DNA from 4 places in the Streptomyces albireticuli genome. Region 1 is predicted to be linked to each of the others. Evidence: riboswitches for the same ligand, from Rfam matches in the RefSeq annotation. Region 1 holds a riboswitch; each other region holds the start of a gene.
The links. Region 1 has a riboswitch for cobalamin ahead of metE (5-methyltetrahydropteroyltriglutamate--homocysteine S-methyltransferase). Riboswitches for the same ligand answer to the same signal wherever they lie in the genome.
Positions count from the first base shown of each region.

Region 2: another riboswitch for cobalamin. It lies ahead of SMD11_RS11350 (ribonucleoside-diphosphate reductase subunit alpha); the one in region 1 lies ahead of metE (5-methyltetrahydropteroyltriglutamate--homocysteine S-methyltransferase).
Region 3: another riboswitch for cobalamin. It lies ahead of SMD11_RS04215 (HoxN/HupN/NixA family nickel/cobalt transporter); the one in region 1 lies ahead of metE (5-methyltetrahydropteroyltriglutamate--homocysteine S-methyltransferase).
Region 4: another riboswitch for cobalamin. It lies ahead of SMD11_RS25390 (cobalamin biosynthesis protein); the one in region 1 lies ahead of metE (5-methyltetrahydropteroyltriglutamate--homocysteine S-methyltransferase).

Region 1 covers NZ_CP021744.1:7,287,269-7,294,329, forward strand. The annotation lists gene SMD11_RS31320 (GNAT family N-acetyltransferase) at 1-223, shown strand, start outside; gene metE (5-methyltetrahydropteroyltriglutamate--homocysteine S-methyltransferase) at 486-2,807, opposite strand; cobalamin riboswitch at 2,991-3,175, opposite strand; gene SMD11_RS31330 (3-hydroxybutyryl-CoA dehydrogenase) at 3,343-4,212, opposite strand; gene aceB (malate synthase A) at 4,209-5,795, opposite strand; gene aceA (isocitrate lyase) at 6,092-7,061, opposite strand, start outside.
Region 2 covers NZ_CP021744.1:2,722,385-2,729,445, reverse strand. The annotation lists gene SMD11_RS11365 (YciI family protein) at 70-498, opposite strand; gene SMD11_RS11360 (hypothetical protein) at 703-1,350, shown strand; gene SMD11_RS11355 (ribonucleotide-diphosphate reductase subunit beta) at 1,424-2,437, opposite strand; gene SMD11_RS11350 (ribonucleoside-diphosphate reductase subunit alpha) at 2,437-4,815, opposite strand; cobalamin riboswitch at 4,972-5,113, opposite strand; gene mctP (monocarboxylate uptake permease MctP) at 5,309-6,934, opposite strand; gene SMD11_RS11340 (DUF3311 domain-containing protein) at 6,931-7,061, opposite strand, start outside.
Region 3 covers NZ_CP021744.1:966,503-973,563, reverse strand. The annotation lists gene SMD11_RS04225 (APC family permease) at 1-1,108, opposite strand, end outside; gene SMD11_RS04220 (FAD-dependent monooxygenase) at 1,310-2,539, shown strand; cobalamin riboswitch at 2,641-2,858, shown strand; gene SMD11_RS04215 (HoxN/HupN/NixA family nickel/cobalt transporter) at 2,888-4,027, shown strand; gene SMD11_RS04210 (nitroreductase/quinone reductase family protein) at 4,111-5,025, opposite strand; gene SMD11_RS36795 (hypothetical protein) at 5,369-5,503, opposite strand; gene SMD11_RS04205 (sensor histidine kinase) at 5,753-6,865, opposite strand; gene SMD11_RS04200 (response regulator transcription factor) at 6,858-7,061, opposite strand, start outside.
Region 4 covers NZ_CP021744.1:5,866,068-5,873,128, reverse strand. The annotation lists gene SMD11_RS25410 (alpha/beta hydrolase) at 14-1,141, opposite strand; gene SMD11_RS25405 (class II aldolase/adducin family protein) at 1,321-1,977, opposite strand; gene SMD11_RS25400 (inorganic phosphate transporter) at 2,091-3,338, shown strand; gene SMD11_RS25395 (hypothetical protein) at 3,351-3,587, shown strand; cobalamin riboswitch at 3,767-3,893, shown strand; gene SMD11_RS25390 (cobalamin biosynthesis protein) at 4,038-5,021, shown strand; gene SMD11_RS25385 (cobyric acid synthase) at 5,051-6,739, shown strand; gene SMD11_RS25380 (putative cobaltochelatase) at 6,739-7,061, shown strand, end outside.

The sequences.
Region 1 (7,061 bases):
CACGGCGGAGGGGGCGGAGGCGCTGTTCGACGCGCTCGTGGGGGCGGTGGGGGCGGACGAGGAGGTGTGCGTGGACGTGCCGGAGCCGCATGGGGCGGGGCATGCGCTGGTTCTGGGGCGGGGGTTGAAGGCGAGTTCGCACACGGTGCGGATGTATACGGGGGCGGTGCGGGAGGTTCGGGCGGAGCGGGGGTTCGGGGTGACGAGTCTGGAGCTGGGGTAGGGGGCGGGGCAGCGGGGGACGGGTGCCGCTGCGCGGGGCTTTTCCCCAGCCCCGCCCCTTCCCGAACCGGGGCTCCGCCCCGGACCCCGGTCCTCAAGCTCCCCCAGCTACCGCTGGGAGGTGCCCCCAGACGGGCTGAAAATCAGCCCGTCCGGCGCTTGAGGACACCGCGCGTCAGCGCGGAACCGGGGGCCCGGGGGCGAAGCCCCCGGTTACGGGAAGGGGCGGGGTGGGGAACAAGCCCGCCGCAGGCGCCCCGCCCTCAGGACGTCGTCGGCAGCCCGTCACGGACCTGCCGCGCCGCCGCCACCAGGTTCTCCAAGGACTCCCGCACCTCCGGCCACCCCCGCGTCTTCAGGCCGCAGTCCGGGTTCACCCACAGCCGCTCCGCCGGGATGGCCTCCAGGCCCTTGCGCAGCAGGGCCGCCGCCTCCGCCGTGCCGGGGACGCGGGGCGAGTGGATGTCGTAGACGCCCGGGCCGACCTCGCGCGGGTAGCCGGCCGTGGCGAGTTCGCCGGCGACCTGCATGTGGGAGCGGGCGGCCTCCAGGCTGATGACGTCGGCGTCGAGGTCGTCGATGGCCTGGAGGATGTCGCCGAACTCCGCGTAGCACATGTGGGTGTGGATCTGGACGTCCGGGCCGACGCCGGACGTGCTCAGGCGGAAGGCCTCCGTGGCCCAGGCCAGGTACGCGGCGTGGTCCGCCGAGCGCAGCGGCAGCGTCTCGCGCAGCGCCGGCTCGTCGACCTGGATCACCGGGCTGCCCGCGGCCGCGAGGTCGCCGACCTCGTCCCGCAGGGCGAGCGCGACCTGGCGGGCGGTCTCGCCGAGCGGCTGGTCGTCGCGGACGAAGGACCAGGCGAGCATGGTGACGGGCCCGGTGAGCATGCCCTTCACGGGGCGGTCGGTCAGCGACTGGGCGAAGGACGTCCAGCGCACGGTCATCGGCTCCGGGCGGGAGATGTCCCCGGCGAGGATCGGCGGCCGGACGTAGCGGGTGCCGTACGACTGGACCCAGCCGTGCTGGGTGGCGAGGTAGCCGGTGAGCCGCTCGGCGAAGTACTGCACCATGTCGTTGCGCTCGGGCTCGCCGTGCACCAGGACGTCGATGCCGGTCTTCTCCTGGAAGGAGACGACCTCACGGATCTCGTCCTCGATCCGGCGCTCGTACGCGGCAGTGTCGATCCGGCCGGCCCGCAGACCGGCGCGGGCGGCGCGCAGCTCGCCCGTCTGCGGGAAGGAGCCGATCGTGGTCGTGGGCAGCAGCGGCAGGCCGAGACGGGCGCGCTGGGCGGCGGCCCGCTCGGCGTACGGCAGGGAGCGCCGGGCGTCGGCGTCGGTCACCGCGGCGGTGCGGGCCCGCACCGCCGGGTCGTGGGTGAGCGCGGAACCGGCCCGGGAGGCCAGGTCGGCGCGGTTGGCGGCGAGTTCCGCCGCGATGGCGCCGGTGCCCTTGGCGAGGCCCCGGGCCAGGGTGACGATCTCCGCGGTCTTCTGCCGGGCGAAGGCCAGCCAGCGGGCGATCTGGGGGTCGACGTCGCGCTCGGCGGCGGCGTCCAGGGGGACGTGCAGCAGCGAGCAGGAGGCCGCGACGTCCACCCGGCCGGCGAGGCCGAGGAGCGTGGCGAGGGTGGCGAGGGACGCCGTGAGGTCGTTGATCCAGACGTTGCGGCCGTCGACGACGCCCGCGACGAGCCGCTTGCCGGGCAGACCGCCGGCCGCCGCGAGGTCGTCGAGGTTGGCGGCGGCGGGGCCGGTCAGGTCGAGGGCGAGCCCCTCGACCGGCGCCTTGGCCAGCACCGGCAGGGCCGCGCCGAGCCGGTCGAAGTAGGAGGCGACCAGGAGCTTCGGCCGGTCGGTGAGCCCGCCCAGGTCCCGGTAGGCGCGCGCGGTGGCGTTGAGCTCGGCCGGGGTGCGGTCCTGGACGAGCGCCGGCTCGTCCAGCTGGACCCACTCCGCGCCGGCGGCCCGCAGGTCGGCGAGCACCTCGGCGTAGACGGGCAGCAGCCGGTCCAGGAGCGTCAGCGGGTCGAAGCCGGCCGCGACGCCCGGCGCGGGCTTGGCCAGCAGGAGGTAGGTGACCGGACCGACGAGGACGGGGCGCGCGGTCAGGCCCAGGGCGGCGGCCTCCGCGAACTCGGCGACCTGCCGGGTGGAGTCGGCCGTGAAGACGGTGTCCGGGCCCAGTTCGGGGACGAGGTAGTGGTAGTTGGTGTCGAACCACTTGGTCATCTCCAGCGGCGCCACGTCCTGGGTGCCGCGGGCCATCGCGAAGTAGCCGTCCAGGGCGTCCGCCTCGACGGCGGCGCGGTGCCGGGCGGGGATCGCGCCCACCATGACGCTGGTGTCCAGGACGTGGTCGTAGTACGAGAAGTCGCCGGTCGGCACCTCGTCGACGCCGGCCTCGGCGAGCCGGCGCCAGGCCGTGGCGCGCAACCCGGCTGCCGTACGGCGCAGTTCGGCGGCGTCGACACGGCCTTTCCAATAACCTTCGACGGCCTTCTTCAGTTCCCGGTTCTGGCCCTGGCGGGGGTAGCCGTACACGGTGGCCCGTGCTGCCGCGGCTGCGGACTTGCTGGTCACGGAACTCTCCTTCGCGAGCTTCTTCCGATACGACCCCGGGGACGGGGTGAGGGCGCGAAGGGACGGCGAACCGGGCGGGACCACGACGACGGAGGGAAACCGCCGTGTGCGACCGCCTGATATGTGCGCCGACCCGCCCTCGAGGTCACCGGGATCTCCGCGCGCGTCCGTGCGCGCGGGCAGTGGCAGGTCTTCGGACTCGCGGGCACGTCTCGTGGGACACGAGGCTCCTACTGGCCGTCGCTTCCCGGCCCTCGTCGGGCCAGTGCTGATGACGGCGGTCGTTCCCGCTCACCGCTGCGGGGCAGTCCCGGATTCCCACCGGGTTCCCTCTTGCGACGCGCCTGCCTGGCGGGCAGGGCGAACCAGCTGCACCGTCAGCCTAGGCGCTGGGCCCGGCCCCTGACAGCCCCGTCCACCCACCGGATGGTGATCTGGGACACGTGGCGGGCCGCCGGCGCGGGCCGGAAGGCGGCGGCGGCCGCCGACCCGGCGCCGCCGCCCCCCGGCGGTGACCCGGGCCCCTCAGCCCGGGTCAGTCTCTGTCGTACCGGTGGAACCCCCGGCCCGACTTCCGTCCGAGCAGCCCGGCCTCGACCATCCGCCGGAGCAGCGGCGGCGGGGCGTACAGGGGCTCCTTGAACTCGTCGTAGAGGGACTGGGCGATGGCGGCGACCGTGTCGAGGCCGATGAGATCGGCCAGTCTGAGCGGCCCCATCGGGTGCGCACAGCCCAGCTCCATGCCCTCGTCGACGTCCGTGGCGGACGCGAAGCCGGACTCCGCCATCCGCACGGCCGCCAGGAGGTAGGGGATGAGCAGCGCGTTGACGACGAACCCGGCCCGGTCCTGGGACCGGATCGCCGTCTTGCCCAGGGTCGCGGTCGCGAACTCCTCGGCCAGGGCGGCCGCCTCGGCGCTCGTGTGCAGCGAGGTGACGATCTCCACCAGCGGCATCACGGGCACCGGGTTGAAGAAGTGCAGGCCCAGCACCCGGTCGGCGCGCCGGGTCGCCGTGCCGAGCCGCATCACGGGGATCGAGGAGGTGTTGGAGGCGAGCACCGCCGCCGGATCCTCGACGATCTTGTCGAGGGCGCCGAAGACGCGGGTCTTGGTCTCCGCGTCCTCGACGACGGCCTCGATGACGAGCTGACGGTCGGCCAGGTCGTCGAGGTCCCCGGTGAAGACCATCCGGGCCAGCGCGTCCTCGGCGGCGGACCGGTCGGTCTTGCCGCGTTCGACGGCCCGCTCCAGGGACCGGGTGACCCGTTCGCGCGCCCGCCGGGCCGCGGGGCCGTCGGCCTCGCAGAGCACGGTGTCGAGGCCGGCCCGCGCGCACACCTCGGCGATCCCGGCGCCCATCTGGCCGCCGCCGACCACCCCGGCCCTGCCGAAGCGCGCGCTCATGAGCGCACCGCCGGGCGGCGCACCAGGTGCCGGGTGTAGGCGTCGGTGGTGAAGAAGCCGGGGAGTTCGCCGGAGAGGGCCGTACGGACGAAGACGTCGCGCGCCTGCCCGGCGAGGGCCCGTGGGTCGTCCGCCGCCAGCGCCGCCGTCTCCTCGTCGAGCACCGTGAGCACCTCCGCGCGGTCGATCACGCCGTGCCGCAGCCACTGCCAGATCCGGCAGCGGGCGATCTCCGCGGTGGCCGCGTCCTCCATCAGCCCGTACAGCGCGACCGCGCCGCTGCCGCGCAGCCAGGCGTCGAAGTAGCGCAGCGCCACGGCGATGTCGGCACGGACGCCGGACGGGGTGGGCGGGCCGCCGGTGCGGTGCACGGCGAGCAGGTCGGCCGCCGTCACCTCCACGTCGGCGCGGGTCCGCTCGATCTGGTGCGGCCGGCCGTCGAGCACGGAGTCGAAGACCTCGCGGCAGACGGGCACCAGCCCGGGGTGGGCGACCCAGGAGCCGTCGAAGCCGTCCTCCGCCTCGCGCTCCTTGTCGAGTCTGACGGTCGCCAGCGCGGCCTCGTCGGCGCGCGCGCCCCGGCCGGGGATCTGGGCGGCCATCCCGCCGATGGCGTGCGCGCCCCGCCGGTGGCAGGTGCGGACCAGCAGCTCGGTGTACGCCCGGAGGAAGGGCGCGGTCATGGTGACGCGCGTCCGGTCGGGGAGGACGAAGTCGGGGCGGTGCGCGAAGTTCTTGATGACGCTGAAGAGGTAGTCCCAGCGCCCGGCGTTGAGGCCCGCGCTGTGCTCGCGCAGCTCGTGGAGGATCTCCTCCATCTCGAACGCCGCCGTGACGGTCTCGATCAGGACCGTGGCCCGGACGGTGCCGCGCGGGATGCCGAGGAGCCCCTGGGCGAGCAGGAAGACGTCGTTCCAGAGGCGGGCCTCCAGGTGGTTCTCCAGCTTGGGGAGGTAGAAGTACGGCCCGGAGCCCGCGTCGATCCGCCGCTGCGCGCAGTGGAAGAAGTACAGGCCGAAGTCGACGAGGGAGGCGGCCACGGGGCGCCCGTCGATCAGTAGGTGCTTCTCGGTGAGGTGCCAGCCGCGGGGGCGTACGACGAGGGTGGCGAGGCGCTCGCCGAGCCGGTACTCCTTGCCGCCGGGCGTGGTGAAGTCGATCCGCCGCCGGACGGCGTCCAGCAGGTTGAGCTGGCCGCCGATGATGTTCTCCCAGGTGGGGGAGGTGGCGTCCTCGAAGTCCGCCATCCATACCCGTGCGCCGGAGTTGAGGGCGTTGACGGTCATCCGCCGCTCGGGCGGGCCGGTGATCTCCACCCGGCGGTCGGTGAGCCCCGGCGCCGGCGGGGCCACACGCCAGTGGGGGTCGTCCCGGATGCCGGCGGTGGCCGGGACGAAGTCGAGCGTGTCGCCCATGGCGAGCAGCGCGGCCCGGTGCCGGCGCTCGGCGAGCAGTTCGGCGCGGCGGCCGGCGAAGGCGGCGTCGAGGGCGGCGAGGAAGTCGAGGGCGGCGGGGGTGAGGATCTCCTCGAAGCGGGGATCGGGGGCGGCCAGCACCTGGACGCGGTGGGTGGCTGTGGTCATGGTGTCTCCTGGGGAGCGGTGCGGGCCACCGGTGGGGGTGCCGCCCCGGCGCCGGGGTCCTCGCGCGTCCCCGGACGGGCCGGAAGCGGTCGCCCGGGCCTTCCGGCCTTGCGGCGGAGGGCCGGTCCGGCCGGATTCCGGCCCGTCCGGGGAAGGTGTGCGAGGGCGGCGCGCGGTGGCGCGGCGAGGTGCCCGGGGCGAAGTCCCCCGCCACGTGGCGGAGCCGCACCTCGATGCAGGGGGAGCAGGGGGAACAGAGGGGGGAGGGGCGGAGAACCGCCCGCCGTGACCGGGGCCTAGTGGAACTGCTCCTCCTCCGTGGAGCCGCGCAGCGCGACCGTCTCGGCCGCCGGGTTCAGCGCCGTCGACACCAGGTCGAAGTAGCCCGTGCCCACCTCGCGCTGGTGCTTGACGGCGGTGAAGCCGTGCTTCTGCGCCGCGAACTCCCGCTCCTGGAGGTCGACGTACGCGGTCATGCCGTGCTCGGCGTAGCCGCGGGCGAGGTCGAACATCGCGTGGTTGAGGGAGTGGAAGCCGGCCAGGGTGATGAACTGGAAGCGATAGCCCATCGCGCCCAGTTCGCGCTGGAACTTGGCGATTTGGTCGTCGTCGAGCGCGGCGCGCCAGTTGAAGGACGGCGAGCAGTTGTAGGCCAGCATCTTGCCGGGGTGCTCGGCGTGGATCGCCTCGGCGAACTCGCGGGCCTGGGCGAGGTCCGGGGTGCCGGTCTCCACCCAGATGAGGTCGGCGTACCGGGCGTAGGCCAGGCCGCGGGCGATGACCGGGGCCATGCCGTTCTCGACCCGGTAGAAGCCCTCGGCGGTGCGCTCGCCGGTGCAGAAGCGGGCGTCGCGCTCGTCGACGTCGCTGGTGAGGAGGTTGGCCGCGAGCGCGTCGGTGCGGGCCACGACGACGGTGGGCACGTCGGCGATGTCGGCGGCGAGGCGGGCGGCGTTGAGGGTGCGGATGTGCTGGGAGGTGGGGACGAGGACCTTGCCGCCGAGGTGGCCGCACTTCTTCTCGGAGGCGAGCTGGTCCTCGTAGTGGATGCCGGCCGCACCGGCGGCGATCATGGCCTTGGTGAGCTCGAAGACGTTGAGCGGGCCGCCGAAGCCGGCCTCGGCGTCGGCGACGATCGGCGCGAGCCAGTCGACGGCGTCGCCGGTGCCCTCGGCGGTGGCTATCTGGTCGGCGCGCAGCAGGGCGTTGTTGATCCGGCGGACCACGGTGGGCACCGAGTTGACCGGATAGAGGCTCTGGTCGGGG
Region 2 (7,061 bases), 4.6 Mb from region 1:
CGCTCCCCGCTGGAGCGCGCGCTCACGCGTATCCGGGGCCGGGGGCGGGTCAGCTCCCCGGGGGCCGGGTCAGCCCCCCGCCCTCTTCCGGAGCTCCTCGCGCAGGGCCTCCTCGCGGGCCGCCTCCTCCGGCGGGAGGACGTCGGCGGGGAAGTCCGAGGTCTCGAAGATCTGGCGGACCTCGATCTCCCCTTCCTTGAAGGGCACCTGCCGGGCCCACTCCAGGGCCTCGTCCAGGTCCGCGGCCCGGATCACCCAGTAGCCGGCGATCAGCTGGCGCGCCCCGGCGAACGGCCCCTCGGTCACGACCGGCCTGCCGCCCGAGAACGTCACCCTGGCCCCCGCGGCGGACTCCCGCAGGCCCTCGCCCGCCAGCATCGCCCCGGCCGCCGCCATCCGTTCGTTGAACCTCCCCATCTCGGCGATCTCCTCCTTGGCCGGCATCACTCCGGCCTCGGACTCCTCGCTCGCCTTCACGATCATCATGAACCGCGCCATGACGGACCTCCCGTTCGTTCCGCACGGACCCGTGGCCGGGCCCTCACTCTTCATCTATGCGTCGAACGGGCCGCCGTCGGATGGGCAGAGCGGGTGAACGGCTTTCCGGGACGTGGGCGTGAGGGCGGTGGAACAGTGTGGGAGCAGCGTCTTCCGCGCCGTCCAGCCCGTTCCCGTGATCACCCGTTCGACAGGGGAGGACCGATGTCCGCTCGTACCACCCGCACCCGCCTCACCAGACCCGCCGCCGGTGCCCTGGCCGCCGCCGTCGCCGTCACCCTGGCCGTGACGACCGCCGGCACCGCCGGGGCAGAGGGCGTACGGGCCGCAGCGCCGGCCTTCCTGGAGCCGTCGGAGCTGCCGCCGCACCCCGGAGGATGGCGGGCCGGGCCGGTCGAGCCGGGGCTGCCCGAGGGCGGGGTGCCCTGTGTCGTGGCCGCCGTCCTCGACGGCCAGGAGGACCGGGCCGCGCACCGCCGGTTCTTCACCGACCTGGACACCGGCGCGGACCAGGTGACGCTCACCGCGGCCGGCGAGGCGCAGGCCGCCGCGCTGGTCCGCGCGGCCGAGAGGTCCCTCAGGGGCTGCGCGGCCCGGGTCGTCCAGCAGGAGCCGCGGGCCAAGGCCGAGATGCGGGACTTCGGGGCGGTGAACGCCGGGGACGGCGGCCGCGTCCTCGGGATGCAGTCGGTCCACCCGCAGTCGTCGTGGGACATCAACCTCTTCGCCGTGGGCCGCTCCGGGACGAAGGTCACCCTGGTCCACTGGGGCCGGATGGGCCGCTGGGCCGACGCGCCCGTCCCCGCCTTCAAGAAGACGACGGCCACGGCCCTCGCCAGGCTCGGCCGCTGACCGGAGCGGGAGAAACGGGCCGAGGCCCGCCCCCTGGGAAGGGGACGGGCCTCGGTACCGGGGCTCGCGAGGTCTAGAACTCCTCGTCGAAGCCCACCGAACCCTCGACCGCCACCTGGTACGCGGACGCGCGGCGCTCGAAGAAGTTGGTCAGCTCCTGGACGTTCTGGAGCTCCATGAAGGAGAAAGGGTTCTCCGAGCCGAACACCGGGGCGATGCCCAGGCGCTGGAGACGCTGGTCGGCGACGCACTGGAGGTACTCGCGCATGGAGTCGGTGTTCATGCCCGGCAGGCCCTCACCGCACAGGTCGCGGGCGAACTGGAGCTCGCACTCGACGGCCTCCTTGAGCATGTCGGTGACCTGCTGCTGGAGCTCGTCGTCGAACAGGTCCGGCTCCTCCTCGCGGACGGTGTCCACGACGGAGAACGCGAAGTCCATGTGCATGGACTCGTCGCGGAAGACCCAGTTGGTGCCGGTCGCCAGGCCGTGCAGCAGGCCGCGGCTGCGGAACCAGTACACGTAGGCGAAGGCGCCGTAGAAGAACAGGCCCTCGATGCAGGCCGCGAAGCAGATCAGGTTGAGCAGGAAGCGACGGCGGTCGGCCTTCGTCTCCAGCCGCTCCAGCTTCTCGACCTCGTTGATCCACTTGAAGCAGAACTGGGCCTTCTCGCGGATCGAGGGGATGTTCTCGACCGCGTCGAAGGCGGCGGCGCGGTCCTCCGGGTCGGGGAGGTAGGTGTCGAGCAGCGTCAGATAGAACTGGACGTGCACGGCCTCCTCGAACAGCTGCCGCGACAGGTACAGCCGCGCCTCGGGGGAGTTGATGTGCTTGTACAGCGTCAGCACGAGGTTGTTCGCCACGATCGAGTCGCCGGTCGCGAAGAACGCGACGAGACGGCCGATCATGTGCTGCTCACCCGGGGACAGCTTGGCGAGGTCGGCGACGTCCGAGTGGAGGTCGACCTCCTCGACGGTCCAGGTGTTCTTGATCGCGTCGCGGTAGCGGTCGTAGAAGTCCGGGTACCGCATCGGGCGCAGCGTCAGCTCGAAGCCCGGGTCGAGCAGGTTCTTCTGTTCGGACGACATTACTGGCAGGCCTCGCAGGACTCGGGGTTCTCAAGGGAGCAGGCGACGGCGTCGGCGTCCGGGGTGACCTGCTGGACGGGGATGGTGGCGGCGGCCGAGGCCGAGCGGGCGATCCGGGTCGCCGGGCGCGAGCGCAGGTAGTACGTCGTCTTGATGCCCTGCTTCCAGGCGTACGCGTACATCGAGCTGAGCTTGCCGATGGTCGGCGAGGCCATGAAGAGGTTCAGCGACTGGCTCTGGTCCAGGTACGGCGTACGGGCCGCGGCCATGTCGATCAGGGCGCGCTGCGGGATCTCCCAGGCGGTGCGGTAGAGGTCGCGCACCTCCTGCGGGATCCAGTTCATGTCCTGGATCGAGCCGTTGGCGTCGGTCATCGCGTCCCGCGTGGTGCGGTCCCAGACGCCGAGCTTCTTCAGGTCCTCCACCAGGTAGGTGTTGACCTGGAGGAACTCACCGCTGAGGGTCTCGCGCTTGAAGAGGTTGGAGACCTGCGGCTCGATGCACTCGTACACGCCCGCGATGGAGGCGATGGTGGCCGTCGGCGCGATGGCCAGCAGCAGCGAGTTGCGCATGCCGACCTGGGCGATGCGGGCGCGCAGGGCGCCCCAGCGGTCGGCCCAGCGCTGCTCGGCGTTCGGGTAGTGGTCCGGGTGCAGCACGCCGCGCGCGGTGCGGGTCGCGGACCAGGCCGGGTGCGGGCCGTGCCGCTCGGCGAGGTCGGCGGAGGCCTCGTACGCCGCGAGCATGATGCGCTCGGAGATCCGGGTGGACAGCTCCTTCGCCTCGGCGGAGTCGAAGGGCAGGCGCAGCCGGAAGAAGACGTCCTGGAGACCCATGAGGCCCAGGCCCACCGGGCGCCAGCGGCTGTTGGAGTTGCCGGCCTGCTCGGTCGGGTAGAAGTTGATGTCCACGACGCGGTCGAGGAACGTCACGGCCGTACGGACCGTACGGTCGAGCTTCTCCCAGTCCATGTCGCCGTCGGTGCCCAGGTGGGCGGCGAGGTTGACCGAGCCGAGGTTGCAGACGGCGGTCTCGCCGTCGTCGGTGACCTCCAGGATCTCGGTGCAGAGGTTCGAGGAGTGTACGACCTTGCCGGGCTCGGCCGTCTGGTTCGCGGTGCGGTTGGACGCGTCCTTGAAGGTCATCCAGCCGTTGCCGGTCTGCGCGAGGGTGCGCATCATCCGGGAGTACAGCACGCGGGCCGGGATGGTCTTGACGGCCTTGCCGTCGGCCTCGGCCTTGCGGTAAGCGGCGTCGAACTCGTCGCCCCACAGGTCGACCAGCTCGGGCGTGTCGGCCGGGGAGAACAGCGACCAGTCGGCGTCGGCCTCGACGCGGCGCATGAACTCGTCCGGGATCCAGTGCGCGGTGTTGAGGTTGTGCGTGCGGCGGGCCTCCTCACCGGTGTTGTCGCGGAGCTCCAGGAACTCCTCGATGTCCGCGTGCCAGGTCTCCAGGTAGACGCAGGCCGCGCCCTTGCGCCGGCCGCCCTGGTTGACCGCGGCGACGGAGGCGTCGAGCGTGCGCAGGAACGGCACGATGCCGTTGGAGTGGCCGTTGGTGCCGCGGATCAGCGAGCCGCGGGAGCGGATGCGCGAGTACGACAGGCCGATGCCGCCGGCGTGCTTCGACAGCCGGGCCACCTGGTGGTAGCGGTCGTAGATCGAGTCCAGCTCGTCCAGCGGGGAGTCCAGCAGGTAGCAGGACGACATCTGCGGGTGGCGGGTGCCGGAGTTGAAGAGCGTGGGGGAGGAGGGGAGGTACGAGAGGGTGCTGGTCAGCCCGTACAGCTCGGCCACGTCGTCCAGGGCGCGCTCCGAGTGGTCCTCGGCCAGGCCGCAGGCCACGCGCAGCAGGAAGTGCTGCGGGGTCTCGACGACCTGCCGGGTGATCGGGTGGCGCAGCAGGTAGCGGCTGTGCAGGGTGCGCAGGCCGAAGTAGCCGAAGCGGTCGTCCGCGCCGTCGGCCATCGCCCGCTCGACGAGGGCGTCCAGGCGCGCGGCGTGGGCGCGCACGAAGGCGGCCGTCTCGTCGGCGATCAGGCCCTCGCGGTGACCCACCTCGACGGAGGCGGAGAAGGAGGTCGCGCCCTGCCCGGCCGCCTCGTCGGCGATCGCGCGGGTGAGCAGCCGGGCGGCGAGCCGGGAGTACTGGGGCTCCTCGGAGATCAGGCCGGCCGCGGCCTCGGTGGCCAGGGACCGCAGCTCGGCCTCGTCCGAACCCGGGTGGCGGCCGCGCAGCGCGGCGGCGGCGACCTTTCCGGGGTCGGTGGCGGGCAGATCGGCGGTGAGGTCGGTCAGGGTGCGCAGCAGCGCGGTCCCGGGGCCGCCGGTCGCTTCCGCGGACGCTGAGACCGGATCGGCGGGCGCGATGGTCACTGAGGCTCTCCCTCGCTCGGCAGGGGGCCGGGCGGGTGGCGCGCGACGGGCGCGTACGGGCATGCCTGACAGCACCAGGGCATGCTCGTAAGCGTCCATCGACCCAACCCGCGAGGCCCGGACGAATGCAAAACGCCCGGTGACGAGCGGGGGCTCGGCGGTGGGCGTGCTGTCGGCAGGTACTCGGACTCCTGCATGCGTCATTACGGCATACATGCACCGTTGCGGGACAGTTCCGGATTTCCACCGGATTCCCCTGCGACGACAGCGAGGACGAGCATACATCTAGTGCTGGCCGTCGCACGCACCACCACATCTTGTGTCACGCGGTAATCGCGCGGGTCGGAATGTGCTAACAGGGCCCAGGATTCCGGGCCTTGGCGCCGGGCACGAGAGAGGGCCGCCGCGCCCCTGCGAGGGGGTGCGGCGGCCCTGCGGGCCCCGGCCGGGGGCGCCGGACCGGCCTGGTCCGGGCGGGCCTTCCTGGGGGCTCCTAGTGGCCGCCCGGGGCACCCGCGGTGGCCGGCGGGAGCTCCTGCCGGACGCCCGGGTCGCCGGCGTCCGCGGTGTAGTCCGCGGCCTTGGTCTCGTCCACGCCGTCGGGCGCGCCGAGGGCCCTGAGGGCGAAGGTCAGGACGATGACCACGATCACATTGAGCACGAAGGCGGTCAGCCCGATATAGCCCTTTTCCCCGATAAGGGGGATGAGGTTGGTATTGCCGAAATGATCCTGGGTGGCGCTCGGCGTGTCGTACGCCCGCCAGGTGCCGTAGGCCATGCCGGCCACCCAGCCGCCGAGCAGCGCCCAGCGGTGGAACCAGCGGGTGAAGAGGCCGCCCACGAGGGCGGGCACGGTCTGGAGGATCCAGATGCCACCCAGCAGCTGGAAATTGATCGCGACCGTCTTGTCCATGGTCAGGACGAACACCAGCGCGCCGACCTTCACCAGGAGCGAGGCGAGCTTGGAGACCTTCGCCTCGTGCTCGGGCGAGGCGTCCGGCTTGATGAAGTCCTTGTAGATGTTGCGGGTGAAAAGGTTCGCCGCCGCGATGGACATGATCGCGGCCGGCACCAGGGCGCCGATGCCGATGGCGGCGAAGGCCACGCCCGTGAACCAGTCCGGGAACATGTCCTCGAACAGCTGGGGGATGGCGAGCTGCCCGTTCTTGACCTTGATCCCGGCGGCGATCGCCATGAAGCCGAGCATCGCCAGCAGCCCGAGCATCAGCGAGTACAGCGGCAGGATCGTGGTGTTCCGGCGGATGACGTTGCGGCCTTTGCTGGAGAGAACCGCCGTCACCGAGTGGGGATAGAGGAAGAGCGCCATCGCGGAGCCCAGCGCGAGCGTCGCGTACGCCCACTGCGCGTCCGGCCCGCTCACCAGGGAGCCGCGCGGCTTGCCCGTCTCCGGGTTCTTGACGGCGAAGGCGTCGCCCGCCGCGCTGAAGATGTGGTCGAAGCCGCCCAGCCGGATCGGGATGTAGATGATCGCGACGATGATCACGATGTAGATGAGGGCGTCCTTGACGAACGCGATCAGCGCCGGGGCCCGCAGCCCGGAGGAGTAGGTGTACGCCGCGAGCACACCGAACGCGATCAGCAGCGGCAGGTCCTTCATGAACCAGTTCGAGCCGCCGCCCACGCCGAGGACGTCCAGCACCGCCTGGATGCCGACGAGCTGGAGGGCGATGTAGGGCATCGTCGCGAGGATGCCGGTGAGCGCGAGCGCCAGCGACAGGCCCTTGGACCCGAACCGGCCGCGGACGAAGTCCGAGGAGGTCACGTAGCCGTGCTTGTGCGAGACCGACCAGAGCCGGGGCAGGAAGGTGAAGACGAGCGGGTAACACAGGATCGTGTACGGCACCGCGAAGAAGCCGGCCGCGCCGCCCGCGTAGATGGCGGCCGGGACGGCCACGAACGTATACGCGGTATAGAGGTCGCCGCCCAGCAGGAACCAGGTCACCCACGTCCCGAAGGACCGGCCGCCGAGCCCCCACTCGTCGAGGCTGTCCGCGTTCTCGGCGCGGCGCCACTTCGAGGCGACGAAGCCCATGACGGTGACGACGAGGAAGAAGAAGATGAAGACGGCGAGTGCCACGCCGTTCACGCCGTCCTTCATGCCCGCTCACCCGCCTTGCGCGCCCGCGCGAGCCGCTCGTGGCGCCGGACGATGGTGTACGCGACGACCGTCAGCAGGGTCGAGATCAGCACCCACAGCATCTGGTACCAGTAGAAGAACGGGATGC
Region 3 (7,061 bases), 6.3 Mb from region 1:
CCAGGTCCGTATGACGGCCGATCAGGAAGCCGACGGCGGTGACGGCGCCCATCGACGCGAGGCCCAGGACCGGGAAGCGGTGCCGCGGGTGGAGCCTGCCGAAGGCGCCGAAGAAGACCTTGTCCCGCGCGGCGTCGTAGGGCACCCGGGACCCGCCGAGCAGACCGGCCAGCACGGACGCCACGGCCGTGACGAGGATCAGCACCGTGACGGTCTTCGCCGCGCCCTCGCCCCAGGACTTCTCCAGCACCGCGGAGGCCACCGAGGAGGAGGCCGTCGAGTCCGGGTCGAGCATCTGCTTCCAGTCGATGACGCCCAGGGTGCCGATCTGGAGCAGCAGGTAGATCGCCATGATGCCGAGGATGGAGAAGACGATGGCGCGCGGCAGGGTGCGCCCCGGGTTCTTGATCTCGGCGCCCATGTAGGCCGCGGTGTTGTAGCCGAGGTAGTCGTAGATCCCGATGGTCAGGCCCGCCGCGAAGCCGATCCAGAAGTGATTGGTGGTCAGCTCGAAGGCGTGCGCCGGATAGGTGAACGCGCGGTCGGGGCTGAAGTGGGTGAAGGCCGCGGCGATGACCAGCACCACGGACGCGATCATCACGCACCACAGCACCACCGTGATCTTCGCGATGTTCTCCACCCGCCGCCACAGCACCGCGAGGATCACCGCGATGACGGCGAGCCCGACCAGGTCGCCCTGCGCCTGGCCCATGTCCGGCCAGAGATAGCCGAGATACTGCACGAAGCCGATGATCCCGGTGGACATGCCCAGCGGGATGAAGAGCATCGCCGTCCAGACGAACAGGAACGGCATCAGTCTGCCGGTCCGGTACTGGAACGCCTGCCGCAGATAGACGTAGCTGCCGCCCGCCCCCGGCAGCGAGGCGCCCAGCTCGGCCCAGATCAGCCCGTCGGCGAGGGCCAGCACCGCGCCCGCGACGAACCCGATGACGGCCTGCGGCCCCCCGAAGGCCGCCACCATCAGCGGGATGGTCACGAACGGCCCGATGCCGCACATCTGGCTCATGTTGAGCGCGGTGGCCTGGAAGAGCCCGATGCGGCGTACGAACCCGACCCGCGGCTCCGGCCGTTGTCCCGTGTCTGCCATGGCGGTCAGCCCTTTCTCGCGCCGGACGGTGCCCTGCCCACTGCACAGGTAGCACCGGCGTGCCGGAAGCGTCCATGACCTGGACGTCGGTGAACCGTCCGGGCGTTCTGTCACCGCCCGGACGGCGCAGTGTAGGTTCCGACTCCGAGGGAGCGCGGGCGAACGCGCGGAACCGGGGAACGGGGCGTCGAGAGGGCGGACATGCGGGTGCGTGGATCACGGGTGGCCGTCGTCGGCGGGTCGGTCGCGGGGTGCGCCACCGCGCTCGCCGCGGCGCGGGCCGGAGCCGGCGAGGTCGTGGTGTACGAGCGGGCGGCCGGCGGCCTCCAGGACCGGGGCGTCGGCCTCGCCGTCCACGACGACCGCTACGCCGAGCTGGCGGCGGCCGGGCACCTGGGGCCGGACGTGCCCTGGCGGCGGCTGACCCGGCGCCCCTGGATCGTGCGGGACGGCGGCGCGCCCGCCGGACGGGCGGTGGGCGTGCTGCCGTTCCCCTTCCGCTCGTACAACTGGGGATCGCTCTGGCGGGAGTTACGGGCGGGGCTGCCCGCCTCCGTCGGCTACGTCCAGGGCGCGGCCGTCGAGCGGGTGCTGCCCGGACCGGACGGCGCCGCGCTGCGGTTCGCCGACGGGCGCACCGAGCGCTTCGACCTGGTCGTCGGCGCCGACGGCTACCGCTCGGCCGTCCGGGCCGCGACCCGGGCGGCCACCGTGCCCGCGTACGCCGGCTATCTGGCCTGGCGCGGCACCCTGCCGGTGGAGCTGCTGCCCGGCCCCCACGACGCCTGGCCCGAGCACGACGCCGCGACCGTCGTCTTCCCCGGCGGCCATATGATCGTCTACCGCATCCCCGGCCCGGGCGGCCGGGGCACCTCCGCGAACTGGGTCTTCTACACCGCGCCGCCCGCCTCCGTCGGCCCGGCCCTCCGGGACGCCACCAGCCTGCCCGCCGGCACGGTCACCGACGAGCTGGTCTCCCACCACGCGGCGGTCGTCGAGGAGCGCTTCCCGCCGTACTGGCAGGAGGTCGTCCGGCGCACGCCCCGGTCCGGCACGTACGTCCAGCCGATCTACGACCTGGCCGTGCCGCACTACGGCGAGGGCCGGCTCGTCCTCGCCGGGGACGCGGCCGCCGTCGCCCGCCCGCACTCCGGCAGCGGCGCCGTGAAGGCCCTCCAGGACGCCGCGGTGCTGGAGCGGGTGCTGCGCGAGGAGCCGGACCTGGACGCCGCGGTCCGTGCCTACGACGCCGAACGGTCGCCCACCGGCCGGGCCGTGGTCGGCGTCGGCCGCCGGCTCGGCCGCGCGCAGGTGCAGGCCACCCCCGACTGGGCGGCCATGGACCAGGAGGCAGTCGACACCTGGTGGCGCACGGCGGCCGACGGCGGCCGGGGCTTCGGCGGGCAGGCCCTGACGGGGCCTCGGGAGTGACCCGGAAGGCGCGTTCCGGAGTGCGTCCGGCGACGGGGCGGGGCGCTTATTGCACATCTATGGCAACTGCCACATCCTTGCCACAAGCGCCGGTCGGAGCGCTATGGTGGCCCGGCCGTGGTGTTCGGGAAGACCGGTGACAGGCCCTCGTGGCCCGAGTCCGGAGCGGCCCTCGCCACTGTGATCGGGGAGTTCCCGTTCCGTTCCGCGCGCCGCCACGGCGCGCGGAGCCACTGGCCGCAGCCCGCGGCCGGGAAGGCAGGGGCGGGCGCGCGCGAACCCGTAAGCCAGGAGACCGGCCACGGCATCACGCGATGATCCACGAGGTGCTTGGAGCGTTCACCCCCGATGACCCTGCCCACCGACGCCCCCGGCGCCGCCCCCACCGAAGCCCCCGGCGGCGCGCTGCCCGCCTTCCGGTGGCGCCGCCAGGACACCGTACGCACCGCCGGCCTGCTGGCGGTCGTCGCCGCCCTGCACGTCGTCGCGTTCGGCGTCCTCTATCTGCTCGTCGTCCCCGACCACTACACCGTGGGCTCCAAGGTCTACGGGGTCGGCCTCGGCATCACGGCCTACACCCTCGGCATGCGGCACGCCTTCGACGCCGACCACATCGCCGCCATCGACAACACCACCCGCAAGCTGATGGCCGACGGCAAGCGCCCGGTCTCGGTCGGCTTCTGGTTCGCGCTCGGCCACTCCAGCGTCGTGGTGGCCATGGCGGCCCTGGTCGCGGGCGGCACCCAGGCCGCGGGGACCCTCCTCGACGAGGAGTCCACCACGCACCAGACCCTCGGCGTGGTCGGCACCACCGTCTCCGGCGGCTTCCTCTACCTCATCGCCGCCCTCAACCTCGTCGCCCTCGCGGGCATCCTGCGCATCTTCCGCGCCATGCGCGAGGGCCGCTACGACGAGCGGGAACTGGAGCGCCACCTCGACTCGCGCGGCTTCATGAACCGGATCCTCGGCCGCTTCACCCGCTCCATCACCCGCCCCGGCCAGATGTACCCGCTGGGCTTCCTCTTCGGCCTCGGCTTCGACACCGCCACCGAGGTCACCCTCATGGTGATGGCGGGCAGCGGCGCCGCCGCCGGCCTGCCCTGGTACGCGATCCTGTGCCTGCCGCTGCTGTTCGCCGCCGGCATGAGCCTCTTCGACACCCTCGACGGCACGTTCATGAACTTCGCCTACCAGTGGGCGTTCTCCAACCCCGTCCGCAAGGTCTACTACAACCTCACCATCACCGGACTGTCGATCGCCGTCGCCTTCCTCATCGGCACCATCGAGCTGGTGAGCGTCCTGCACGAGAAGCTCGGCCTCGACGACGCGCTGACCGGCTGGATCGCCGGCCTGAACCTCGACAACGTCGGCTTCGTGATCGTCGGCCTGTTCGTGGTCGTGTGGGCGGCGGCGCTGGCGTACTGGCGCTTCGGCAAGGTCGAACAGCGCTGGGCGGCGCGCACGTCGACCGCGGCGCCCAAGGGCTGAGGGGCGCACGACGCGGAGGGGCCGGGAGGAGCCCCGGTGCGTAGCGGGCGGGGCGCCGGGGAAGGCGCCCCGCCCGTCACCGCCTAGGCCGCCGCACCCCGCCCCGGCGGGAACGGCACGGCGGCCAGCACCGGGAGCAGCCACTCCTCCTCGTGGTCCAGATGGGCCGTCAGCTCCGCCACCATCCGCGCCAGTTCCGCCCGGAACCGCACGGGATCCGCCGCTCCGATGTCCCCCAGCAGCGCCAGCAGCTCGTCCTTGACACGCGCCACCGTCCGGTGTTCCTCCCGGAGCCGGCCGAGCGCGTCACGCAGTCGCGGGTGGTGCTCCGCGAGCGCGGGGAAGACATGGGCGTCCTCGCCCGTGTGATGGAACGTCAGGGTCCCGCAGAACGCCAGGCAGTGCTGCCTGATCTGCATGCCCAGCCCCGGCGCCGGCGGTTCGCCGGGGCCCCGGTGGGCCGCGACCGCCGCCAGATGGGCGTCGGTCTCGGCGAATACGTGCTTCAGCTGCGCGCGCAGCCAGGTGTGGACCTCCAGGAGCTTGTCGGCGAGGGTGACGACCTCGCGGGGGCCTCCCGCGTCCGCGTGCTCGGCGCGCTCCAGTGCCACGACGGGCAGGAGGCGGGAGGTCCGCTCCTGGTATGCGGCGTAGCCGGGCTCGGCCCGGGTCACCCGCGCGAACAGCCGGTCGCGCCGGGCGCCCTCGGCGGGGACCGCGACGGCCTCGAACTCCTCGGTGCCCAGCTCCACCCGCACCAGGGGATGGGCGAGCAGGTTGTGGTACCAGGCGGGGTGGGCGGGGGCGCCGAGGTTGGAGCCGACGACCAGCAGGAGCCCCTCGTGGCGGACGTAGCCGAGGGGAGTGGTGTGCGAGGCGCCCGATCGCGCGCCGGTGGTGGTCAGCAGCAGGAGGTCACCGCCCTCGAAGGGGCCGCCGACCTTTCCTCCGTTGGCGCGGAACTCCTCGATGACGGACTGGTTGAACGATATGGGCATGACGGTGTGGGCTCTCCGGAGCGGGTACGTGAGCCGCGGTCGATCGCGGCGAAGTGATGGTGAAGAGCGCGACGGGGCGCGCCGAGGCGCGGCGGCGTGCGGAAAGAGGCACGCGGCGGCGCCGTACGGTCAGGCGCTGCCTGTGAAGTGAGAACTCATGGGAAGACCCTTTGAGGAAAGGTGTCTCGCCCGATCGCCGGCCTGCCCACTGCTCTTCGGCCGGCGTCACGCGGACACGCGCCCCATTAGAGCCATGTGCCGGTGCTCATGTCAATGCGGATGAGGCGCCTCCGCGTCGCTGCCGGCACCCCTGCGCGTCCGGCGCCGCCGCCCGTTCCGCCGCTCAGCGGGGGAGGGCGGCCGCCTCGCTCCCCTCGGCCGCGCTCGCGGGAAAAGGCTGGTCGTGACCGGCGGTGGGGGAGGCGCACACCCCGAACCAGGCGGCGACCCCGAGGACGACTGCGACGAAGCGGCGCATGCGAAGTTCCTTCCGGTGCGGGAGAGTCGGCGCGAGCGGGCGGCTCGGCGGCCGGGTCGCCCGAGGGCTTCCCAGCCGCCGGGACGCGCATGCGGTACTCACCCGAACGGGGGCGGCGGGCGGGGTCCGTGCCCTACGTTCAGGTGAACTCCGGTGGGTTTCCCGGCCCTTGGGTGAGTGGGCGGGGCTCAGCCGCCGGGTGTGTCCTGCGGTGCCCGAGCGGCCCGCGGGCGGGTGTCCGGGCGTTCGTCACGGCGACGCGGCCGGCAGCACGACCTCGAAGCGGCAGCCCCCGGGCACGTTCCGGACCGCCGCCCGGCCCGCGTGGGCCTCGACGATGCCGCGGACGATCGCCAGGCCCAGCCCCGCCCCCGCCGGAGGCGTCCGCGCCTCCGAACCGCGCCAGCCGGTGTCGAAGACGCGCGGCAGGTCCTCCTCCGGGATGCCGCCGCAGCCGTCCGTGACGGACAGGACGACCGTGTCCGCGTCGCGGCGCGCCGCCACGGCGACCGTGCCGTCGGCGGGGGTGCGGCGGATGGCGTTGACGAGGAGGTTGCCCAGTACGCGCGTCATCTCCTTCCCGTCCACTTCGACCGGCACCGGGTCCACCCGGTCCCCGACGAGCCGGACGCCGTGCTCGCGCGCCAGCGGCCCCGCGCCGGCGAGGGCGTCGCCCACCAGGTCGTACACCGACATCCGGCTGGGGGTGAGCGGCAGCGCCCCCGCGTGGATGCGGGAGAGCTCGAAGAGGTCCCCGACCATGGAGTTGAGCCGGTCGACCTCGGTGCGGATCTGCCGGAAGTAGCGCGGGGGATCCTCGGCGACGCCGTCCTCCAGCGCCTCCGACATCGCGCGGAGCCCGGCCAGCGGGGTCCGCAGGTCGTGCGAGATCCAGGCGACGAGCTCGCGCCGGGACGTCTCCAGCGCCTGCTCGCGCTCCCGTGACCGCGCGAGCTTCTCGCTCGTCGCCGCGAGCTCACGGCCGAGCGCGGCCAGTTCCGCCGTCGCGTCGCCGGCGGGGGCCGCGAAGCTGCCGTCGTCGCCGAAGGACCGCGCGGCGAGGGTCAGGGCGTTGCTGCGGGCCACCACCCACCGGCCGAGCAGCAGCGCGGTGGCGAGGGAGACGACGGCGGCCATCGCGCAGACCGTGGTCACGACCGTCAGGTCGTGCGAGGAGAGGAACATCGCCCGGGCCACGGCCAGGGTGCCCGCCAGCATCGCGGTCACCGAGACGGCCGCGACCACGGTCAGGGCCACGGCCACCGAGCGGTGGCGCAGGGCGCGCAGCGCGAGGGCGCCCAGCAGCCCGGCCGCGGCGGCGCCCAGGAAGGCGAACAGGGCGATCAGCAGGACGTCACGCATCGCGGGCCCCGTTTCCGGCAGCGCCTCCGGCCGTGTCCCCGGCGGTCTCCCCGGCCGTGCCCGCTCCCGTTTCCCCGGCCGTGCCCCCGCCTGTGTCCCTGTCTGTGTCTCCGCCCGTGTCGAAGCGGTACCCCACGCCCCAGACGGTCCGGATCAGCCGTGGCCGCGCGGGATCGTCCTCGACCTTGGCGCGCAG
Region 4 (7,061 bases), 1.4 Mb from region 1:
GCCTGACCAGGTCTCACATCAGCGGTATGAGGAATCGGCGCAGGGACTCCTCGTAACCGGCCGGGTGGGCATTCCACATCGCGGCGTGGGGGGCGTGCCGGACGGCGTGCAGGTGGATCAGACCGGGGCGGCGGGCGGCGAGTTCGCGGGAGGCGTGCCAGGGCGCGAGGGTGTCGTCGGGGCCGTGCACGATCAGGGTCGGCACGTCGGGGCGCGCCGGGTCGACGGCGCGGGCGAGGGCGTCGGGGTCCAGGCCCGTCCTGCCCTGCGCGGCGCGGACGGCGAGCGGGACCAGCGCGGCGGGCAGCCGGCGGGCGGCGGCGAGGGCGCGCAGCGTGGCGGGCCAGTCGAGGACCGGGGAGTCGAGGACGAGGCCGCCGACGCGGTCGCGCACACCGGATTCCGAGGCCGCGAGGAGGGCCATGGTGGCGCCGGTGGACCAGCCGTGCAGGACGACGTGGCGGGCGCCGTAGCGCACGGCGTAGCGGATGGCGGCGTCGAGGTCGCGCCACTCCGCGGCGCCGAAGCGGCCGATGCCGTCCGGCGACCGGGGCGCGCCCGGGTCGCCGCGGTAGCCGAGGTCGAGGACGGGGAGCCGCTGCCGGTGCAGGAAGGGCATGACGACCATGGGGTGCTCCCGGGTGGTGCCCAGGCCGTGCACGGTGATCACCCAGGTGTCGCGGTCGCCGGGGACGAACCAGGCGGGCAGGGGCCCCAGCTCGCCGGGGACGGCGACGTCGGCGTGGTCGAGGCCGAGGGCGTCACGCGGGTTGCCGAGGTGGACCTGCGGCGTGAGCCACACCCTGGCGCCGGGCTCCAGGACGCCGTGGGTGACGCGCTCCAGGCGGCGCACGACGCAGTCGGCGGGGTGCGGGGCGCCCTCGACGACGGGGCCGACGACGGCGTGCAGGCCGCGCGCGGTCAGGCCGTAGGTGCCGCGCCGCAGCGCGGCGATCGAGCGGGTGAGGGTGACGCGGTCGCCGTCGACGGCGTGGACCGTGAGCGCCGGCTCGCCGGGGAGCGGGCGGCCGGGGACGGGGCGCAGGGCCACGTCGCTCGCGTACCGTCCGGCCGCCACCGCGGCCGCTCCGGCACCTACGAGGGTGGTGACGGCCGTGGCCGCCACTGGACGTACACGCATCCCTTCCAGTGTGGTCCGCCCGAGCCCACCCGGCCAGTGGGCGCGTCCCGGCCCCGCACTCCAGCCCGTCCGGCGTTCCCGCGGTCCAGCCCGCCCGCCAGTGCCCCCACCTCAGCCCGTCCGGCGATTGAGGACATCGGGAAGGGGCGGGCAGGGGAAAGAGCACCCGCCCGCACCCACTACCCGCGCGACCTCCCGTAGCCGCGGAGCTTCTCCGCCGCCGCGTCCAGCTCATCCGGCGTGAGCAGCGAGGGCGTACGCCCCGGGACGCCGGAGGCCGTGAGCCAGAGCCGGCACATCCACTCCAGTTGCGCGGTGCGGTCGTAGGCCTGGTCGAGGCCTGTGCCATATGTCACCGTGCCGTGGTTCCGCAGCAGGCATCCGCTACGGCCGTCGAGCGCCCGCAGCATGTTCGCGGCCAGTTCGTCGCTGCCGTAGAGGGCGTACTCGGCGACTCTCACCGGGCCGCCGAGCAGCCCGGTCAGGTAGTGGACCGGGGGCAGCTCGTCGACGAGGGTGGAGACGGCCGTCGCGTGGACGGCGTGGGTGTGGACGACGGCGCCGGCGTCCGTGGAGCGGTAGACGGCGAGGTGCATCGGCAGCTCACTGGTGGGCGGGAGCCCGCCGAGGACCTGCCGGCCGGCCAGGTCGACGGCGACCGCGTCCCCGGGTCCGAGCCGGTCGTACGGGATTCCGCTAGGGGTCACCAGCACCAGGTCGCCGACCCGCGCGGACACATTGCCCGAGGTGCCGACGACCAGCCCGTCGGCGACGGTGCGCCGTGCCGTGGCCAGGACCTCCGCCCACGCGGTCCGTACGCTTTCCCGATCTTCCATGGGTTCTCGCCTCCGGTTCACGCCACCGCTCCGCCCGTTCCAGTTCACCTTCCGTTCACCAAGGGTCTTTACGGTCGCCGCTGTACTGACCATCGAGCTGATTGCCTGGGTGAATGGAACACATCACGCTTCTCATCGGGATCGTGATCGTCACGGCCTTGGTGTTCGACTTTACGAACGGCTTCCACGACACGGCCAACGCCATGGCCACCACCATCTCCACCGGGGCCCTCAAGCCCAAGACCGCGGTGGCCATGTCTGCGGCGCTGAACCTCGTCGGCGCGTTCCTCTCCGTCGAGGTGGCCAAGACCATCTCCGGCGGGATCATCGACGAGACCGCGGGCATCAGACCTGAAGTGATCTTCGCGGGACTGATCGGTGCCATCGTCTGGAATCTGCTGACCTGGCTGGCCGGCCTCCCCTCGAGTTCCTCGCACGCCCTCTTCGGCGGCCTGATCGGCGCGACCATCGTCTCGGTGGGCTTCGACGCGGTCAACGCCGACAAGGTCGTCATGAAGGTCCTCATCCCGGCGGTCGCCGCCCCGCTGGTGGCCGGTCTGGCCGCCACCCTGGCGACCCGGCTCACCTACCGCCTGGCCAAGGGCCGGGACGAGAAGGAGACCGCCAAGGGCTACCGCACCGGGCAGATCGCCTCGGCCGCCCTGGTCTCCCTCGCCCACGGCACCAACGACGCCCAGAAGACGATGGGCGTGATCACCCTCGCGCTGGTCGCCGGCGGCGTCGTCGCCCCGCACTCCGACCCGCCGATGTGGGTCATCGTCTCCGCGGGCCTGGCCATCGCGGCCGGTACGTACCTCGGCGGCTGGCGCATCATCCAGACGCTCGGCAAGGGCCTCACCGACATCAAGCCCGCGCAGGGCTTCGCCGCCCAGACCGGCGCCGCGACGGTGATCCTCGCCTCCTCGCACATCGGCTTCGCGCTCTCCACCACCCAGGTCTGCTCCGGCTCGATCATGGGCGCCGGCCTCGGCCGCAAGGGCGGCGTGGTCCGCTGGTCGACCGCCGGCCGCATGGTCCTGGCCTGGGGCCTGACGCTGCCGGCCGCGGGTCTGGTCGCCGGTGGCGCGGCCCTCCTGGCCGACCAGGGCGACTGGGGCGTCGCCACCGTCGCCGTCCTCGGCGTGGCCGTCTCCGCCGGCATCTGGCTGGCCTCGCGCCGCAAGCCGGTCACCCACGACAACGTCAACGAGATCGACGCCCCGGAGCCCGCGTCCGCCGAGCCGGCCGGTGTCGTCACCGCCGCGCTCCAGGCCGTCGCCCCGCCATTGGCCGGCCCCCTCTCCCCCGTGGCCGCCGTGGCCCCCGAAGCCGGGCGCGCACCCGCCGCCGCGGCGAGCTAAGGAAGAGACACCATGCAGATCGACTGGGCAGCTCTCGGCCAGGTCTTCGGCGTCAGCCTCGTGGTGACGGTCGGACTGGTCGGCGTGTTCACGCTGGGCATCGTCGGTACGTCCCGCAAGCCGGCCGAGGCCGCCGGCGGCGACGCCGCGGCCACCGAGCCGACGGCGGTCGCGCGGACCGGCGCGTACGCCTGCTTCGCGCTGTGCGCGGCGGCCGTCGGGTACGGCATCTACCTGATCGTCGCCTAGCCTCCCGGGGCGAGTCCCCGACCCCTCGGCCCCGGACGCCGGCCGGGCTGGATCTCCAGCCCGGCCGGCGTTCCGCGTACCGGGCCGCGCCCGCGCCCCGGGAGGCGAACCCCAGCTCAGAGGTGAGTTGACGGCCGTTCACGGCCCATGGTGGACTTCCGGGGCCAAACGGCGACAGCAGAGGAAGCCGGTGCGAGTCCGGCGCGGTCCCGCCACTGTCACCGGGGAGCGTCCTCCACCGAGGGCCACGGTCCGCCTGCCGGACCGGAAGGCCGGAACGACGCCGATCCGGGAGCCAGGAGACTCTGGTCGCCGGTCACGTCGAGCCAGGGCGCGGACCCTGAGTGAGGACACACCCCCATGCCCGGCTGCCGCCGCACCCCCTCCCGCGTCCCACGCGCCCCCCGGCTCCCCTTCCGAGGCGCGACGGCGGCCTGACCGATGCGTCCCTTGCACGCCGATCACCTCGGTTTCGCGTGCGGCGCCGCGCTCGGCTTCCTCGGCGACCTCGCCCTCGGCGACCCCCGCCGCGGCCACCCCGTGGCCGCCTTCGGGAAGGCCGCGCACGCCGTCGAGGAGCGCCTGTGGCGCGACCACCGCGGCTACGGCGCCCTGCACACCCTGCTCTGCGCGGGCGGCACCGTGGCCGGCGCCGCGCTGCTGACCCGCGCCCTGCGCCCCTCCCGCCGCGCCCGCGTGGCCCTGACCGCCGCCGCCACCTGGGCGGTGCTCGGCGGCACCTCCCTGGGCCGTGAGGCGCGCGCCGTCGGCGGCGCGCTGGAGGCCGGCGACCTGGAGGTCGCCCGGGAGCGGCTGCCCCACCTGTGCGGGCGCGACCCGCAGGCGCTGGACGGCCCGCAGATCGCGCGCGCGGTCGTGGAGTCCGTCGCCGAGAACACCTCCGACGCCGTCGTGGGCGCCCTCGTCTGGGGCGCCGTCGCGGGCGTACCGGGCCTGGCCGGCTTCCGGGCCGTGAACACCCTGGACGCGATGGTCGGCCACAAGTCGCCGCGCCACCGGCGGTTCGGCTGGGCCTCCGCCCGGCTGGACGACGTCGTCGGCTGGCCGGGCGCCCGGCTCACCGCCGCCCTGACCGTCCTCGCCGGCCCCGACCGGCGCGGCGCCTGGCGGGTGGCCCGCCGGGACGCGGGCCGGCACCCGAGCCCGAACGCCGGCCCGGTGGAGGCCGCCTTCGCCGGAGCCCTCGGCGTCCGCCTCGGCGGCACCCTCGCCTACGCGGGCCGCGTCGAGCACCGGCCCGTGCTCGGCGGCGAGAACCGCCCGGTGGAGGTCGCGGACATCGAACGCGCGGTGCGCCTCTCGCGCCGGGTGTCGCTGCTGGCCCTGGGCACCGCGATAGCGGCGCGCACGGTGGGCAGCCTTTGCAGCAGGGCCATCACGTCCAGGAGCACGTCCAGGAGGAGCAGCCGGTGACAGCGGACAGGAGCGGGCGTACGGGCCCGCTGGGCGGAGGCCTGCTGGTGGCCGGGACCACCTCGGACGCGGGCAAGAGCGTGGTCACCGCCGGCATCTGCCGCTGGCTGGTCCGCAAAGGCGTCAAGGTCGCGCCGTTCAAGGCGCAGAACATGTCGCTGAACTCGTTCGTGACCCGCGAGGGCGCGGAGATAGGCCGCGCGCAGGCGATGCAGGCCGCGGCCGCCCGCGTCGAGCCGACGGCGCTCATGAACCCCGTCCTGCTCAAGCCCGGCAGCGACCGCAGCAGCCAGGTGGTGCTGCTGGGCAAGCCCGTCGGCGAGCTGAGCGCCCGGGGGTATTTCGGGGGGCCCGGGAGGCCGGACGGCGGCTCCTCCCTGTACGCGGGGCGGCGCGAGCAGCTGCTCGGCACGGTGACGGAGTGCCTGGAGGAGCTGCGGCGCACCCACGACGCGGTGATCTGCGAGGGCGCGGGCAGCCCCGCCGAGATCAACCTGCGGCGCACCGACATCGTCAACATGGGCATCGCGCGGGCCGCGCGGCTGCCCGTCGTCGTGGTCGGCGACATCGACCGGGGCGGCGTCTTCGCGTCCTTCTTCGGCACGACGGCGCTGCTGTCCCGGGCGGACCAGGAGCTGATAGCGGGCTACATGGTCAACAAGTTCCGGGGCGACGTGTCGCTGCTGGAGCCGGGCCTGGACATGCTGCGCGACCTGACCGGCCGCCCGACGGTCGGCGTGCTGCCGTTCGCGCACGGGCTCGGCATCGACGAGGAGGACGGGCTGCGCGTCTCCCTGCGCGGCGCGGTCCGCGAGTCGGTGGTCGCGCCGCCGCACGGCGCCGACGTCCTGCGCGTCGCGGTCTGCGCGGTGCCGCTGATGTCGAACTTCACGGACGTCGACGCGCTGGCCGCCGAACCCGGCGTCGTCGTGCGCTTCGTGGACCGGCCGGAGGAGCTCACCGACGCGGACCTGGTGATCGTGCCGGGCACCCGCGGCACGGTGCGGGCGCTGGCGTGGCTGCGCGAGCGCGGCCTCGCCGACGCGCTCGTACGCCGCGCGGCGGAGGGCCGCCCGGTGCTGGGCATCTGCGGCGGCTTCCAGGTGCTGGGCGAGCGCATCGAGGACGAGGTCGAGTCGAGGGCCGGCACGGTGCCGGGCCTCGGTCTGCTGCCGGTGCGGGTGCGGTTCGCCCGCGAGAAGACGCTGGCCCGGCCGGTCGGTGAGGCGCTGGGCGAGCGCGTCGAGGGCTACGAGATCCATCACGGTGTCGCGGAGGTCCTCGGCGGCGACGAGCCGTTCCTGGACGGCTGCCGGTCGGGCGCGGTGTGGGGCACGCACTGGCACGGCTCGCTGGAGAGCGACGGCTTCCGGCGGGCGTTCCTGCGCCGGGTCGCGGAGGCGGCGGGCCGGGCGTTCGTCCCGGCGCCGGACACGTCGTTCGGGGCGCTGCGCGAGGAACAGCTGGACCGGCTGGGCGACCTGATCGAGGAACACGCGGACACGGACGCGCTGCTGCGGCTGATCGAGGACGGGGTGCCGAAGGGGCTGCCGTTCCTACCGCCGGGGGCGCCGTCCCTGCCCGCGCGGCGGGAACACGGCCCGGACCGTGACGGTCCGCTCGCCCCCGCCCGCGCCGGGCGCGGTGACACGCCGCCGGGTCCGGCGGCCACCGACGTGCCCGGTCGAACCGATTCCCTCGAAGGGGGTAACGCCTGATGGCCTCGGCCACCTACCCGTTCACCGCGATCGTCGGCATGGACGACATGCGGCTGGGCCTGTTGCTCAACGCGATCGCGCCGTCCATCGGCGGCGTGCTCGTACGCGGCGAGAAGGGCACCGCCAAGACGACGACGGTCCGCGGCCTGACGGCGCTCCTGCCGCGGGTCGACGCGGTGCCCGGCTGCCGGTTCTCCTGCGACCCGGCGTCCCCGGACGCCGCCTGCCCGGACGGGCCGCACGAGGACGCGCCGGGCGAGGCCCGCCCCGCCCGTATGGTCGAGCTGCCCGTAGGCGCCTCCGAGGACCGCCTCGTGGGAGC